3 regions of the Micromonospora sp. NPDC051006 genome follow, and region 1 is predicted to be linked to each of the others. Evidence: riboswitches for the same ligand, from Rfam matches in the RefSeq annotation. Region 1 holds a riboswitch; each other region holds the start of a gene.
What was found. A riboswitch is a leader RNA that binds a small molecule or an ion and turns the genes downstream of it on or off. The one in region 1 is predicted to bind S-adenosylmethionine.
Positions count from the first base shown of each region.

Region 2: linked by a shared signal. The riboswitch ahead of thrC (threonine synthase) and the one ahead of ACIBBA_RS15670 (ABC transporter substrate-binding protein) in region 1 are both predicted to bind S-adenosylmethionine.
Region 3: linked by a shared signal. The riboswitch ahead of ACIBBA_RS02150 (aminotransferase class V-fold PLP-dependent enzyme) and the one ahead of ACIBBA_RS15670 (ABC transporter substrate-binding protein) in region 1 are both predicted to bind S-adenosylmethionine.

Region 1 is NZ_JBITFP010000008.1:112,676-118,091, reverse strand. It holds gene ACIBBA_RS15680 (amino acid ABC transporter ATP-binding protein) at 1-334, opposite strand, end outside; gene ACIBBA_RS15675 (amino acid ABC transporter permease) at 331-1,110, opposite strand; gene ACIBBA_RS15670 (ABC transporter substrate-binding protein) at 1,150-2,016, opposite strand; SAM riboswitch class IV at 2,281-2,393, opposite strand; gene ACIBBA_RS15665 (S8 family peptidase) at 2,763-3,980, opposite strand; gene shbA (RNA polymerase sigma factor ShbA) at 4,260-4,832, shown strand; gene ACIBBA_RS15655 (anti-sigma-D factor RsdA) at 4,829-5,416, shown strand, end outside.
Region 2 is NZ_JBITFP010000001.1:470,952-476,367, forward strand. It holds gene ACIBBA_RS02230 (GNAT family N-acetyltransferase) at 1-422, opposite strand, end outside; gene thrC (threonine synthase) at 691-1,977, opposite strand; SAM riboswitch class I at 1,989-2,124, opposite strand; gene ACIBBA_RS02240 (DMT family transporter) at 2,257-3,228, opposite strand; gene ACIBBA_RS02245 (ArsR/SmtB family transcription factor) at 3,320-3,637, shown strand; gene ACIBBA_RS02250 (DUF4232 domain-containing protein) at 3,805-4,461, shown strand; gene ACIBBA_RS02255 (ABC transporter permease subunit) at 4,456-5,319, opposite strand; gene ACIBBA_RS02260 (alpha/beta fold hydrolase) at 5,319-5,416, opposite strand, start outside.
Region 3 is NZ_JBITFP010000001.1:447,649-453,064, reverse strand. It holds gene ACIBBA_RS02160 (metal-dependent phosphohydrolase) at 1-218, opposite strand, end outside; gene ACIBBA_RS02155 (aromatic acid exporter family protein) at 299-1,567, shown strand; gene ACIBBA_RS02150 (aminotransferase class V-fold PLP-dependent enzyme) at 1,593-2,858, opposite strand; SAM riboswitch class IV at 2,904-3,025, opposite strand; gene ACIBBA_RS02145 (PrsW family intramembrane metalloprotease) at 3,049-4,527, shown strand; gene ACIBBA_RS02140 (hypothetical protein) at 4,675-4,842, opposite strand; gene ACIBBA_RS02135 (GroES family chaperonin) at 4,963-5,259, opposite strand.

The sequences.
Region 1 (5,416 bases):
GCGCCAGGGTGACGTTGCGCAGCACGCTCATGTGCGGGAAGAGGTTGAACTGCTGGAAGACCATGCCGATCCGCTGCCGCAGCGCGTCCGGGTCGTCGGCCAGAACACTGCGTCCGTCCAGCAGCACGTCGCCGCGGTCCGGCTCGATCAGCCGGTTGATGGTCCGCAGCAGGGTGGACTTGCCCGACCCGGACGGGCCGATCACGCAGGCGGTCGTGCCGCGCGGCACGTCCAGGTCGACGCCGCGGAGCACCTGGTTCGCCCCGAAGGCGAGGTGCCCGTCGCGGACACCCAGGCTGACCGAGGTGCTGGTGCTCGTGGTGTCGGTGCTCATCGCTGACTCCCTCCCGCCGCGCCGGGCAGCGTCAGGTCCATGTCGGAGGCGTCGTCGGTCGGCGGGGCGCCCGGGCGGCCGTGTCGCAGCCGCCGGTCGATCGCGTTGACCACGTGCGTCAGCGGCACGGTCAACGCCAGGTAGAAGAGCCCCGCCAGCAGCAGCGCGGACTCGTTGCCGGTGGTGGCGGCGTAGTCCTGGCCGATCCGGAACAGCTCCCGCTCGCTGGCCACCAGGCCGAGGAAGTACACCAGGCTGGAGTCCTTGATCAACGCGATGAGCTGGTTGACCCAGGCCGGCAGGACCCGTCGTACGCCCTGGGGGATGATCACCATCCGCATCGACTCGCCCCAGGAGAAGCCGAGCGCCCGCGCGCCCTCCAACTGGGCCGCCTCCACCGACTGGATGCCCGATCGGAAGATCTCACCGATGTAGGCGGCCGCGATCAGGGAGAGCGCCAGGATGCCCAGCGGGTAGGGGTTCGGGCCCCAGACCTGCATGCCGAGCGGCGCCAGCCCGACGCCGATCAGCAGGATCGTCGCGGCGGCCGGCAGGCCCCGGAACACGTCGGTGTAGACCCGCGCCGGCCAGCGCAGCCAGCGGGTGCGGGAGATGCCGGCGATGGCCAGCAGCATGCCCAGCACCGAGCCGAGCAGGGCGGCGGAGACCGCCAGGATCAGCGTGTTGGGCAACCCGACGGTCAGCATCTCGGGCAGCGCCTCGCGCATCGATTCCCAGTCGAAGAAGGTCTCCCACAGGGTGCGCAACGGATCCATAGTCGCCTCTCCTACCGCCCCGCTCGTCGTCTCGTACCGTCAGGACGCGGCCGACGCCGACGGCGCCGCCGGAACCGCCACCGTGCCGCTGCCCGGCTTGAAGTCCGCCGGCACCGGGCGGCCCGGGTAGTACTGGGCCTGCAGCCGGCTCCAGGTGCCGTCGGCGATCACCTCGTCGAGGGCCTTGTTCAGCGCCTCGCGCAGCTTGTCGTTCCCCTTCGCCACGGCGTACGCGGTCGGCGCCGGGCTGAGCTGCTTCGCGGCCACGGAGATCTTGCCCCCGCTGTCCGCGGCGGACTTCTCACCGATCTCGGCCGGGGCGATCCAGGCGTCGGCGGTGCCGGCCTTGAGCTGGTTGATCGCGCCGTTGTAGTCCGGCACCCGCACCGGGTTGAGCTGCTTGCCGGTGGCGTAGTCGTCCTGCACGGTGCCCTGTACCACCACGACCCGCTTGCCGCTGAGCTGGTCGAAGCTGGTGATCGGGGAACCGGCCGGAACGTCGAGTCCGAAGTAGCCGAAGTCGTAGCCGTTACCGAAGTCGACGGTCTTCTTGCGCGCCTCGGTGATCGTGATCGAGGAGCTGCCGACGTCGAACTTGTGGTTGTTGACCTGGGCGAGCAGCGCGGAGAAGTCGGTACCGACGAACTCCACCTTCAGGTTGATCTTCGCGGCGACCGCGCTGAGCAGGTCGTTGTCGAAACCGGTGAACTTGCCGTCCTTCAGGTACACGTTCGGCGGCGCGTCGGTGAGCGTGCCGGCCCGCAACACGCCGGGCTGGAGCAGCTCGTACGGGTTGTCCGCCGCGCTGGACGAGGCGTCGTCGCCGCAGGCGGTGAGGGCGGCGGCGCCGAGGAGTGCGGCCACGCCGAGGGCGGCCACCCGGGTCAGGGCAGGAAGAGATCGCACAGGTGTCTCCGAATGGTGTCAGCGGCGGGGCACGGGCGTGCGCCGCCGACGGTGCGCCCGATGGGCGTACCGCGGGATCGATCAGGGGAGCGGGGGCGGGCGCCTCAGCGCGAGGGGCGACACGCGGCGCTGCAGACCCACATCATGTCGACGTGGCGGCGCCGGGTCAGGGCCACCGGCGCGGGCGACGGGACCGACGCGGCGACCGGAGGAGTGCTGGTGCGGATCATCATGGTTCTCCTGGGTCGGGTTGACCTGGGAACCAGGCCACGCTTGCACCGGAGGTTGCTCCGATGCCTGGTCTTCACCCGGGGCACCCCACCGCGGAGGAGGGTTGCCGGCCAGCGAGCCGGGGCTTGACGCTGGCGCTCATGACCTGCGCCGAGGCTAGCAGGGCGGTACGGGGCATCGTCCACCCGTTATGACCACGCTCACCCGGGCCGGCCGCGCCGGAGCGGGTCACGCGCCCGAAGCCGGGCGAATCGCCCACCGGGCGTGGGCGGCGGTGACACCATCACCGGATGGTGGACGCACCGCCGAGCCTGCGGCGGCGCGGAGGCAGAGGTCGGGTGCTGAGCGGGACCGCCGAGCGGTGAGCCGAAGTCGGCCGCCGTACCTGGTGCGCAGGCCCGCTGACCGTCAGCGCGAGGGGCACGCGGAAGCGCCGGCGCCGGTCGGCGCCGGCGCATCGGCCGCCGGGGGTCCGTCCCGGCCCCCCGGGTGCGGGAGCCGGGACGGGTCATCGGTCAGAACGTGGAGACGTTGAGCAGCTTCTCCTGGACGCCGTCCGGGTCGCCGGCCGGCCAGTTGTACGCGGTGGTGCCGGCCCCCTGCAACGCCGACTTCACCGCGCCCGGCGAGGCGCTGGGGTGGGTGGCCTTGTAGAGGGCCGCGCCACCGGCGACGTGCGGGCTGGCCATCGAGGTACCGGAGATGGTGTTGTAGCCGGCGCCCTTCCAGGTGGAGTAGATGCAGACACCGGGCGCCATCAGGTCGACGTCCGCGCCGAAGTTGGAGAAGTCGGCGATGGTGTCGTCCATGTCGCTGCGGCAAGTGGCCGCCGCGCCGCCGCCGGGCACGCCGTTGAAGTCGGCCAGGGCGCTGACCGTGATCACCTCGTCGTACGCCGCGGGCACGTGGTTGGCCGCGTTGTCGGTCTCGTTGCCGGCCGCCACCACGTAGGTCACACCGGCCGCAACGGAGCGGCAGATCGCCTCGTGCATCGCGTCCCGGTTGGTGCCGCAGGCGCTGTCCGTGCCCGAGCCGCCGAGGCTCATGTTGGCGACCTCGATCTCGCTGGCATGCGCGGTCACGTAGTCGATGCCGCAGATGATCGCGGAGAACGACCCGCTACCCGCGTTGTTCAGTACCCGGACCGGCCAGATCCTCGCGCCCGGGGCCACGCCGACCACACCGGCGCTGTTGTCGAGCGCGCCGATCGTGCCGGCGACGTGCGTGCCGTGGCCGTTGCCGTCGTCGGCGCTGTTGCCGGTGGAGCAGTTCTTGGCGCCGGTCGTGTAGACGTTCAGGTCCGGGTGGTCCAGGTCCACGCCACTGTCGATGACGGCGACGTCCACGTTGACCCGCTCGTCCACGCCATTGATCTTCGCGGTGGGGCTGAGCTCGGCGTCGGCCCGGTTGATGCCGGTGGGCGTGGTCTGGGCGTCAGTGCTGACCACCCCGTCGGGCTGGACGAAGAGCACCCGGGAGTCGCGGGCGATCCGGGCCGCGGCGGTGGGGCTCATCCGGGCCGAGTAGCCACGCAGGGCGTGCTCGTAGACGTACCCGACGCTCGCGCCGCGGGCCCGCGCGTGCTCGGCGGCGACCGACGGCGAGTCGGCGCCGGCGCGGAGGACGACGATGTAGTCGCTGGCCGCCTCGGCGGGGGCGGCGGTGGCGCCGCTCGCCGCAGCGGCGGCGACGACGATGCCGGTGAGCATCGCGACGCCCAGGGATCTGCGCATGGGGTTCCTCTCCACAGCGGTAGGTGGGCGGTTGGCCCAGGGCGAGGTTGGCCGATGGGAGCGGGCTCGGACCAGATGCAACAGCCATCCGTTATGATAAATACATCAATAGGATGGAAAAGCCGCACAACGGCGGACCCGACGTCGCGGACGGCGGGCGTGGAACTCCTGCCCGGTTATCGGCGATCGGGGCGATGGCGTTTCATCGCCGGCCGCTTGGTGGCGCACCCGGGGTTGGTTACCGTCGAGCCAGCCACAGCGAGAGAGGTCCGCGAGCGTATGGAGACACCGGATCGCGACGTCGTCCGGCGCGCCGCGGCCGGTGATCCCGACGCCGTCGCCCGGGTGCTCGCGCTCATCAGGCCGATCGTGGTCCGCTACAGCCTGGCCCGGCTCGGGCAGGTCGGCGCCGGCGGGGCCACCGCCGAGGACGTCGCGCAGGAGGTCTGTCTCGCCGTGCTGCGCGCGTTGCCCCGTTTCCAGGACCAGGGCAGGCCGTTCCTCGCGTTCGTCTACGGCATCGCCGCCCGCAAGGTCGCCGACGTTCTGCGCGCGGCGAGCCGGGATCGCGCGGAGACCGTCGCCGAGGTGCCGGACGCGCCCGACCCCACTCCCGGCCCGGAGCACCGGGCGCTCACCGCCGACCTCGGCGGCTGGCTGGCCGGGCTGCTGGCCCAGCTTCCGGCGACCCACCGGGAGATCCTGGTCCTGCGCCTCGCGGTCGGCATGACGGCGGACGAAGTCGGTACGGTGCTGGGCATGACCGGAGGTGCCGTCCGGCTCGCCCAGCACCGCGCCCTCACTCGACTGCGCGCCCTCGCCGGCGACACTTTCGCCCGGGTGATCCTGTGACGACCGAGCTGCCACCGCCCCAGCCGCAGGACCCGGTGCTGCGCGACGACCAGCTTCTCGATGCGATCAGCCGTGGCGAGCCGGTCCCGTCCGAGCATCCGGTCGACGACCCGATCGCCGCGTTACTGCACCGCTGGCACTCCGAGGTGGAGGCCCAGGCGCGGCAACTCGACGCGGTCGGGGACCGGGTCCCCGGCCCGGCGCCGACTGCCGGGCCACCGCCTGCCCAGGTGCCGGCGGAAGGCGCCGGTGCCCGCCGGCCGGTGCCCACCCGGCCGGGTCGGGCGGGTCGGCCCCCTGCCGCCCGGCCCGTCGGCGCGCCCGGTCGACGGCGGCGCGTCACGGCGGCCGGCGTGGCCCTGGCCCTGGTCGGCGTCGCCGGCGGGCTGTGGCTCGGTGCTGTCCGCGCCGAGCCCGGCGGGCTGCTCTGGCCGGTCACCAGGCTGGTCTACGCCGACCGTGCCGAGTCCCTGGCCACCGAGCGGGAGATCGGCCGGGCGATCGAGCAGGCGCGGCGGGACCTCACCGACGGCCGGCATGCCGAGGCCCGCGAACACCTGGAACGGGCCGCGGCGCTGCTGGGC
Region 2 (5,416 bases), on a different contig from region 1:
GCGGCGAACGCGGCGCCGGCCGCCGAACGGGCCGGCCCGCCGGGCAGCTCCGTGACGGCCATCCCGATGACCCGCTTGCGGCCCTGCTCGCGCAGCAACCGCAGGCAGTGCTCGTGCAGCGCCCGGCCGACTCCCCGCCGCCGGTGCTCGGGATGGACCACCAGCTCGACGGTGGCGTTCTCGGTGTTGTCCAGCTGGGGCAGGTCCAGCGCCAGGTAGCCGGCGGGCACGCCGTCCAGCCGGGCCAGCGCCCAGAGCGTGACCGTGCCCGGCATCGGGTGGGTCAGCATGGCCTCGAAGCGCTGGCGACAGAACGGCGGGAAGTCGGGCAGGTCGGCGTCGTTCGCCGCCGCCCCGACCCGGTAGGCCTCGTCGATCACGGCCGGGTCGGCGGCGTCGAACGGCGCGATCGTGATGCTCATGCCGGAAGGGTGCGCCCTGGGAACGCGATCGGGCCAGCGAATTTTCGCTGGCCCGATCGGACGTTGGTCGGGAGGGACACTCGCACAACGCCTCCGGCGTTGGGTCGCAAGAACTTCAAAAGTCTTCGGCGAAATGCCCTCCCGCACGGAGCATCTTGCGCCGTCCGGTTCCTGCCGTCAAGTCCTTAGCGGTGGGTTTTCCGCACCCAGAGCGAAAAGCCGGTTACCCGGCGGATCGGCCTGATCCCCCGTCCGGGCGATCCGCGGGTCAGCCGAGCAGGCCGGCGTCGCGGGCGGCGCGCAGGGACGGGCGGATCCGATGGGTGGGGCCGACCTCGCCGGCGACCGCGTCGATGGTCTTCAGTCCCTCACCCGTGTTGAAGACCACGGTCTCCGCGGCCGGGTCGAGCTTGCCCGACTCGACCAGCTTGCGGAGCACCGCCACGGTGACCCCACCGGCGGTCTCCGCGAAGACGCCGGTGGTGCGAGCCAGCAGGCGGATGCCGGCGCGGATCTCGTCGTCGTCGACGTACTCCATCCAGCCCCCGGTACGGCGCACCGCCTCCAGCGCGTAGAGGCCGGCCGCCGGGTCGCCGATGTTCAGCGACTTGGCGATGCCGGTCGGCTTGACCGGAACGATCGTGTCGGTGTCGGCGTGCAGCGCGGTGGCGATCGGGTTGCAGCCGGCCGACTGGGCGCCGAAGACCTTCCAGCCACCGGCCGGCGCCTCGACCAGCCCGACCTCGACCAGCTCCGAGAACGCCTTGTCAATCTTGGTGAGCAGCTCGCCGCTGGCCATCGGGATGACCACCTGGCCGGGGATGCGCCAGCCGAGCTGCTCGGCCACCTCGTAGCCCAGGGTCTTGGAGCCCTCGGCGTAGTAGGGGCGCACGTTGACGTTGACGAACGCGGTGTCCTCGAACTCGTCGGTCTCCACCAGCTCGCCGCAGAGCCGGTTCACGTCGTCGTAGGAGCCGTCGATGGCGACCAGCTCGCCGCCGTAGACGGCGGTCGTGACCACCTTGCCCTGCTCGAGGTCGCTGGGGATGAAGACCACCGAGGGCACCCCGGCGCGGGCCGCGTGCGCGGCCACCGAGTTGGCCAGGTTGCCCGTGGAGGCACAGGCGTAGCGGGTGAAGCCGAGCGCCCGGGCGGCGGTGAGCGCCACCGAGACGACCCGGTCCTTGAACGAGTGGGTGGGGTTGGCGCTGTCGTCCTTCACCCAGAGCGGGGCGGTGATGCCCAGCTCGGCGGCGAGGTGCGAGGCGGCGACCAGCGGGGTGAGGCCGGGGTTCAGGGTGACCCGGGTGGCCGGATCCTGACCGGCGGGCAGCAGCGCCGCGTAGCGCCAGATGTTGTCCGGGCCGGCCTCGATCTGCTCGCGGGTGACGGTGGCCAGCGCGGTGGCGTCGTAGTCGACCTCCAGCGGCCCGAAACACTCGTAACAGGCGTGCTGGGCGGCGAGCGGGTAGCGGGCCTCACAGGCCCGACAGACCAGGGCGCGGGCGGGGCTGGCGGTGGTGTCGATACCGGGGGCGGCGAGCGTCGACGTCATGTCGAAGATTCCTCTCATCTTTCCCCGCATCGCACGGTGCGGCGGGGACGGAATTGGCACCTGCCCCGCGGGTCGCTCAGCGATGAGCGCGCGGGGTGGTTGCCGGGGCGTCTTCGGGCCGTATCCCTCAGCCCCTCTGGATGAGGTATGCAGTTGTGCGATCGAGTCTACGGCCGGGCCGCCGACCGTCCAGCCCGCCGTCCCACGGTGTGAGCCGCCGTCATCTTCACCCGCCCCGAACGACCGCCCCCGGATCCGGGGGGCGGCCGAGCGGGCGGTCTAGCGCGCGACCACCGCCACCGGGTCGACCACCGCGACGGGGTCCGAGACCGCCGCCGGCCGGTCGACGGGCGGGGTGGCCCGCACCCGCGCCCGGGTGACCAGGTTGGCCGCGACCAGGGACGCGATGGTCAGCGCCGCGCCGGCCAGCTCGACCGGGCCGGGTCGGTAGCCGCGGGCGATCTGCACCACGAAGGTGGTCACCGGGACGAGGTTCATGAACAGCGCGGCGTTCGCCGAGCCGAGCCGCTGCACCCCGGTGTTCCAGGCCAGCACCGCGATCACCGCCCCCACGATCACGGCGTACGCCAGCTGCGGCGCGACCGCGACGAGGTCGGCGCCGGCCGGCGCGTGCTGCCATCCGGCGAGGTCGGCGACGGCGCTCGCGGCGAGCATGAAGAGCGTGCCGGCGAGCGCGGTCAGCGTGGTGTAGCGCAGCGGCGACCACTCGCCGAACCGGCCGGCCCCGTGCGTGTAGATCCCCCAACCGACGACCGCGCCGATCATCATGAGGCCGCCGAGACCGAACTGACCGAGCCCGGCGAGGCTGCCGCGGGTGATCACCAGGCCGACACCGAGGAGCGCGACCAGGGAGAGGGCGAGCAGAGCGGGCCGCGGGCGTACGCCGTCCCGGGCCCACCGGACCAGCTGGGTGACCAGCGGCGTGGTGGCCACGAAGAGGGAGATCTGCTGCGGCGCGGCGTGCTCCAGCGCCAGGTTGGTGAGCAGGTTGAAGCCCGCGAAGCCGACCACGCCGAGCACCGCCACCTCGACACCCCGGCCGCCGGAGCGCAGCGCGGCCACGCCCTCGCGGAGCAACAGCAGGGCGAGCAGGATCACGGTGGCGAAGAGGTAGCGGGCGGTGGTCAGGTTGAGCGGGTCGACCCAGGTCAGCGCGCTGGCCAGGACGGGGAACATCACGCCCCAGCTCAGCGCGGCGAGCAGCGGGAAGGCGGCGGCGCGAGAGCGCATGCTCAGCTCCTATGTTCGAGTATCTTCGAACCAACGATCCCGACCCTAGGAGCTTGTTCGAATATTGTCGAACAAGGGTTACACTGCTCACATGGAGCTGCACGAACCCGAGTTGCGCGAGGTGCCGGTCACCGCGGTGCTGGGGGCGCTCGCCGACGACGTCCGCCTACAGATCGTGCGGGCGCTCGCCGAGGGCGGCGAGTACGCCTGCGGCAGCTTCGAGTTCGGCGTCTCCAAGGCCACCCGCAGCCACCACCTGAAAGTGCTGCGCGAGGCCGGCCTGACCCGCACCAGGGCCGCCGGCACCAGCCGCTACGTCCGCCTGCGCCGCGACGAACTGGACCGCCTCTACCCCGGCCTGCTCGACGCCGTCCTCACCCGCGGCGCCGCACCCGGCGAGCGGGTCTGAACCGGTCCCGCCGCGGACCGCGACCCGGCTGGCGGTTGGCCCGCGAGTCCTGTCGACCTGCTCCATATCTGGGCCGGTCCAGATCTGGGGCAGTTCGACAGTGGGCGACCGGACCACCGGCCGCACCCGGACGGATACCGGCCGGCTGATCTTGGGAGGATGCAGCGGTGAGACCCCGACCGGCACACCTCCGTCTCCTGCTCGCTGGCCTGCCGCTCGTCGGGGCCGCGCTGCTCGGCGCCTGCACGTCGGGGAGCGGGCCGGCCAGCCGGGCCGCGGAGACCTCGCCCGCGCCGACGCCCGATGCGGCCGGCCGGTGCCCCGACTCGGGCGTCCTGATCACCTTTACCGGGTCGGACGCCGCGATGGGCCTGCGGGCGCTCGGCCTCGATCTGACGAACTGCGGCAGCACGCCCTACCTGCTCAAGGGCTATCCGGTGCTGCGCGTGCTGGACGAGCAGCGAGCCGCGATCCCGCTCCGGACGGTCGCCGGCGCCCGGGAGATCACCACCGGCTTCGACGCGCCACCCGGGCAGCTGATCCTCAACCCGGGTGAGCGGGCCCACGCCACCGTGCTCTGGCGCAACACCGTCACCGACTCGACCGTCGAGGCCAGCGACGGCGAGTACCTGGAGGTCGCCCCCGCCGCCGGCCAGCCCGCCCAGTCCGTCGACCCGGACGGCCCGATCGACCTCGGCAACACCGGCCGGATCGGGGTCAGCGCCTGGAAGACCGCCGAGCCGACCACACCGGCGCAGCCACCGGCCCCGACCGCGCCGAGCGGAGCGCCCTCGACCGCCGCGACGCCGGACAGCCGGCTATGAGGTCACGTCCTTGCGGGTGAAGCGCCAGTAGGCCAACGCCCAGAACAGGGTCGCGTAACTCACCGCCGAGATGGTGCCGCGCACCACGTCGTCGGTCTGCACCGGCGTGGAGAGCAGGCCCAGCCAGGCGGTGCTGAAGTGGGTGGGCAGGAAGGCGCGCACCGCGCCGAGCGCGGTGATCTGGTCCAGGATGCTGGAGAGGATCCAGAGCAGCACCGCGCCGCCGACCGCGCCGAGCGCGGCGTCCGTGGTGACCGAGAGCAGGAACGCCAGGCCGGCCACGACCAGCAGGACGATCGCCAGATAGCCGAGCACCGCCAGCAGCCGCAGCAGACCCTCCCCCGCCGGAAGCTCGGCGGCGACCGTGCTGCGCAGCGGCGACCAGCCGTAGCGCAACGTCCCGGCGAGCAGCGCGGTGCCGGCGAGCAGCAGCAACGCCAGCCCCGAGTACGCGAGCGCGACCAGCAGCTTCACCGTGAGCAGCCGGGCCCGGGGCACTGGCACAGCGAGCAGATAGCGCAGGCTGCCCCAGCTCGCCTCGCTGGCCACCGTGTCGCCGAAGAAGAGCGCCACCACCACGACCAGCAGGAACGACGCCGAGACGAAGATGGTGAAGAGGGTGAAGTTCAGTCCGCCCGAGGTGGCGAGCTCGATCAGGCTGCCGAACTCGCCGCCGCCGTTGTCGTCGTCGTTCGAGTTGAACTGGAACGCGATCAGGATGATCAACGGCAGCAGCACCATGAACCCGAGCGCCAGCTGGGTACGCCGCCGGGCCGCCTGCCGACGGAACTCCGCGGCGAACGGCAGCGTCGCCGACGGCCGGTAGCCCGACGCCGCGCCCACCATGGAAGTCCCCATCACCGGTCCCCGCTTCCCCGAGAGGTCTCGCCCACCAGGGCGAGGAACGCGTCCTCCAGGCGGCGCCGCGGCACCACCCGGTCCACTCCGATCCCGG
Region 3 (5,416 bases), on a different contig from region 1:
CACCAGGCCGCCAGCCGGACCAGGTCCGGACGCCCGGCCAGCCCGGCGTACGCGTCGACGACGTCGAGCACGGCGCTCAGGTGGTCGACGGTGTGGTAATGCCGGTGCGGCTCCCGCCACCGGCGCAGCAGCTGCTGCCCGGTGTCGGTCAGCCCGGCGGGATCGGTTGCTCCGGCGTCCCGCGCCGCCGCCCGCCACCGGTCGAGAAGGTCAGCCACCCGTCGAGTGTGCCGCACCGCGCTCCCGCCGTAACGCCGAGGATTCACCCGGCCCGGCGCGGGTAGTACCCGCCATGGCCGTGGCCCGGGGGAGCAGACGTCCGTCTTTTCTACGCCGTGCCGGCCTGCGGAACGGCCGGCTGGCCGACATCGACAGCGCCCGCATCGCCGAGGCGATGGACCAGGTGCGGGACCGGAGCAAGGCGACGCTGCACGATCGGCTGCACCGGGTCCGGATGGCCGCGGGGCTCGCGGTGCAGGCCGGGCTGGCGGCCGCGCTGGCCTACCTTGTCTCGCACCGGCTGCTGGGCAACCCGCAGCCGGTCTTCGCGCCGATCTCCGCCGTCGGCACCCTGGCCGCCTCGGTCGGCCAGCGCTTCCGACGGACCGTGGAACTGATCGTCGGCGTGGCGATCGGGGTGGGCATCGGCGATCTCCTCATCCACCTGCTCGGCACCGGCGCGTGGCAGCTCGGGGCGGTGGTCACGGCGGCCATCCTGCTGACCATCTTCGCCGGGGCGAGCGTCGCGATCGTGATCCAGGCCGCCGCCACCGCCGTGCTGATCGTGACGTTGAGCCCCTCCACCCAGGATCTCGAGATCCCCCGGTTCATCGACGCCTTCGTCGGCGGCGGGATCGCGCTGCTGGTGACGGCGATCCTGCTGCCGCTCAACCCGCTCCGGGTGATCAATCGCGCCGCCCGGCCGGCGCTGGACCTGCTCTCCGCCCAGCTCGACGCGACCGCCGAGGGACTGCGCACCCTGGACCGGGGCAGCGTGCAGCGGGCCCTGGACCGGCTGCGCAACAACAAGGAGGAGCTGGCCAACCTCGCCGAGGCGATCGAGGGGGCGAAGGAGACGGCCACCCTCTCCCCGGCCCGCTGGCACCGACGCGACGAGCTGACCCACTACGCCGAGGCGGCCGACCCGATCGACCGGGCGATGCGCAACAGCGGCACGCTCATCCGCCGCTCGGTCACCCTGATCGAGGACGAGGAACCGGTCCCCGGACCCATGCCGGACGCCATCTCGCACCTGGCCGAGTCGGTCCGCCTGCTCAAGCACGAGTTCGCCGTGGGTGACGAGCCGGAGCAGTCCCGGGAACGGTCGCTGCGCGCGGTCAGCGAGGCCGGCCGGGCGTACGCCGAGGGGGTCGGCTTCTCCGGCAGCGTGGTGATCGCCCAGGTGCGTACCACGGCGAGTGATCTCCTGGTCGCCTCCGGCATCGAACAGGACGAGGCGAACCGCTTGATCCGGAAGTCCTTCGGCGAACAGGAGGCACCCCGGGGCGGTGGGCCCGAGCCGGACGAGAGCGGACCGAAGCAGCCCACCGCACCCCCGGTCGGCTGACCGGCCCGGGGCGCGTCCGCCGGGGTCAACCGAGAGTTGCCAGCGCCGCCAGGAGCCGGTCGACGTCCGCCGTCGTGCTGCCCAGGCCGATGCTGGCCCGCAGCGCGGTCGGCGGCAGATCCCGGCGGCCGGTACGGGCCGCCGCCTCGGTCAGCAGCCGCCGGGCAAGCGGGTGGGCGCAGAAGAGCCCGTCGCGCACCCCGATCGCGTGCCCCCGGGCCAGCTCGGCGGCGACCTCGGCGGAATCCCGGCCGGCGACCACGAACGAGACGATGCCGACCCGTGGCGCGTCCGGGCCGAAGGTGCGCAGCTCCACCACGTGCGGCAGCGCGGCGAGCCCGTCCCGCAGCCGGGTCAGCAGCCGCTGCTCCCGGCGGTGCAGCGCGGCCCGATCGGCGTCGGCGAGGGCGGCGCAGACTGCGGCCAGGGCGACCGCGCCGAGCAGGTTGGGCGTACCCGCCTCGTGCCGCGCCGGCCCGAGCGCCCAGCTCACGTCGTGGGTGGCCGCCCCGACCCGGCTGGTGGCGCCGCCACCGGAGAGGTACGGCGGCGCCGCGTCCAACCAGTCGGCCCGCCCGATCAGCACACCGGCGCCGAACGGGGCGTAGAGCTTGTGGCCGGAGACGGCCAGGTAGTCGACGTCCAACTCGAGCAGGTCGACCGGGGCGTGCGGGGCGAGCTGCGCGGCGTCCAGCGCGATCCGGGCCCGGTGCCGCCGCGCCACCCGGGCCAGCTCGGCGACCGGCCAGCGCTCTCCGGTCACGTTGCTGGCCCCGGTCACCGCGACCAGCACCGGAAGCCCCGGGTTGGCGTCCCGCCGCAGCTCGGCGAGGGCCGCGTCCAGGGCCCGGACCGCCTCGCCACTGTCGGCCGGCACGGGCAGCCGGACCGAGCCGCGCGGCCAGGGCAGCAGGTTCGCGTGGTGCTCGCCAGCGAAGGTGACCACGGTGGTGCCGGGCGGCAACGCGCGACCGAGCAGGTTGAGCGCGTCGGTGGTGTTCCGAGTGAAGATCACGTGGTCGTCGCTGCGGGCGCCGAAGAAGTCGCCCACCGTCTGCCGGGACCGCTCGTAGGCGAGCGTGCAGCGACGGGAGAGCGCGCCGGCGCCGCGGTGCACGCTGGCGTACCAGGGAAGCAGCTCGGCCACCGCGTCGGCCGCGACACGCGCGCACGGCGCGGTGGCCGCGTAGTCGAGGTTGATCTCGCCGGGCACGCCGAGCACGTCGAGCGGCCCGACTGCGGCGGGAACGGTCGCCGGAGCGGGCAGTGCGGGCACGAGGGTGACGGACATGGCAGAACCTCCCGGGGCCGGGACCCCGGGTGCACGTCGGGACGGGGTCCGCGCTTGCCCGGCTCACGAATCGGGGCCGGGCCCGGTCATCACCCGGGGCACCCCACCGCGAACTCGACGAGGGTTGCCGGCCAGCAAGCCGGGGCTTGACGCTGGCGCTCGTGACCTGTCCGCAGCATAGCGGCCGCCGATGCGACCGAACCAGCCGGCCGGGGATGGCTACGCTGACCGCATGGCCGACACCCCGCCCGGCGGAGCCCTGCCGTCGCCGACCGCGCCTTCCGCCCCGCCCGCGCCCGGTGCCGCGCCCCGGATGCCGCTGCGCCGGCTCGGCTGGCGACGGTTCCTGGTGCTCGCCGCGGTGGTGCTCTTCATCGCCGCCTGCGCGACCTTCATGGCCTTCACCCTGGGCGAGAGCCTCGGCGCCCAGGCGCTGCTGATCGGCCTGGTGGCCGCCATCCTGCCGGTGCCGGTGCTGGTCGGGTGCTTCCTCTGGCTCGACCGGTACGAACCGGAACCGCTGAAGTACCTGGTCTTCTGCTTCACCTGGGGCGCGTTCGTCTCCACCGCCGCCGCGCTCACCGTGAACGAGTTCGCCGCCCGCCGGTTCGACGACTGGGGGCTGCCGTCCGCCCTCACCAGCGTGCTCGTCGCGCCGTTCGTCGAGGAGTTGACCAAGGCGCTCGGGCCGATCCTGCTGCTGATCTTCCGGCGCCGGGAGTGGTCGGGGATCACCGACGGCCTGGTCTACTGCGGGCTCTCCGCGGTCGGTTTCGCCATGGTGGAGAACATCCTCTACCTCGGCGGCTACGGGTTCCGGACCGGCGTGGAGCAGTTCGGGCCGGCGACCGGCGCCCAGCAGGTCATCGCCATCTTCATCGTCCGGATCCTGCTCTTCGGCTTCGCCCATCCGCTCTTCACCTCGATGACCGGGGTGGGGCTGGGCATCGCCGCGCGTACCGCCGACCGCCGGGTCCGGGTGCTGGCCCCGATCGCCGGCCTGCTGCTGGCCATGATGCTGCACGGCACCTGGAACCTGCTGCCGACGCTGACCCAGGCCACCGGCCAGGCGTTCATCATGCTGTACGGCTTCATCGGGGTGATGGTGCCGATCTTCTTCGGCACGGTCGGGCTGGCGGTCTGGCTGCGCGCCTGGGAGGGGCGGCTCACCGAGCGGACCCTGCCGGACTACGTCCGTGCCGGCTGGCTGAGCCCGCCCGAGGTGGCGGCGCTGAGCAGCCTGGGCCGCCGGCACGCGGCGCGGGCCTGGGCGCGCCGGGTGGCCGGCGACGGCGGAGTCAAGGCGATGCGTGGTTACCAGTTCGCCGCCACCCGGCTGGCGCTGCTGCGCGACGGCTCGCTGCGGGGCCTGGACCGCCGGCCGGTGGACCGGGAGCGGACCGCGCGGGAGGAACGGGAGTTGCTGGACGCGATCACCGCGTACCGGTCGTTCTTCGCCGGTCGCGATCCGCAGGCCCCCGCCGGGGTGTGGGACGGGAACCGCTACCACCTGCGGTTCCCGGACGGTTCGCAGCGGCCGGTGGACCCGCCGGAGGAGCCGGTGGTGCCGATCCCGGTGGTGCTCGCCGCGCCGCCGCCGGCGCACCCGGTCGGTTATCCGCCGCCGGGCTGGTACGGCCCGCACCCGGGCTGGCCGGGGCGTTTCTGAAGGAAGGGCGCTGGTTTCCGGGCGGCGCCGCCGTGCGGAGCCGGCGCGCCGACCGGGCGGCGCGCCGGTGTTCCGCGTGCGCGGCCGGTTCGGCGCGGCGGCCGGGCGCGGCCGCTCGGCGTCGCGGGATCGGTGCGGGCCGGCCGGTCAGGCCATCAGGCCGGTGAGGAAGTCACCGAGCCCCTGGAACATCGCCATGAGGCCCGCGCCGATCGCCTTGAACGTCGCCGCCGCGCCGTCCGGCCGGAACGCCATGAAGTAGATCAGGAATCCGATGAAGCCCCAGAAAAGCAGCTTCCTAATCCACTCGGGCATCGTCCCTCCCCAGGGCGGTGGTGCGGCTGGCTTCCCGGCCGGGGGCGGTGCAAACGACGCCCGCGACGGCAACGGCGGAATCTTCGCCGTAGGCGAGGCGGGTACGCCTGGGGTGCGGACCTAGAGGTACAGGCCGGTGGAGTCGTTCTCGACCCGTTCGGCGGCGACGGCGTGCACGTCCCGCTCGCGGAGCAGGACGTAGCCCCGGCCGTGCAGCTCGACCTCCGAGCGGTCGTCCGGGTCGAAGAGCACCCGGTCGCCGGAGACGATGGAGCGGACGTTCGGACCCACTCCGACGGCGGTCGCCCACGCCAACCGCTTACCCACGGCCGCGGTCGCCGGGATCACGATGCCGGCGGTCGAGCGTCGCTCGCCCTCGCTGCCATCCATCCGGACCAGCACCCGGTCGTGCAGCATGCGGATCGGCAGGCCGGAGTCGAGATTGTCGTGGGCGGTCACGCCGCAGACGCTACCGTGTGGTCCGGTCAACGCCCGCCGGTGGTTACCGAGGTGGTGACGGGGGCAATGGATGGCGGAACTGCCCTACTGTGGTGCGGTCCGGCGTATGCTGTCC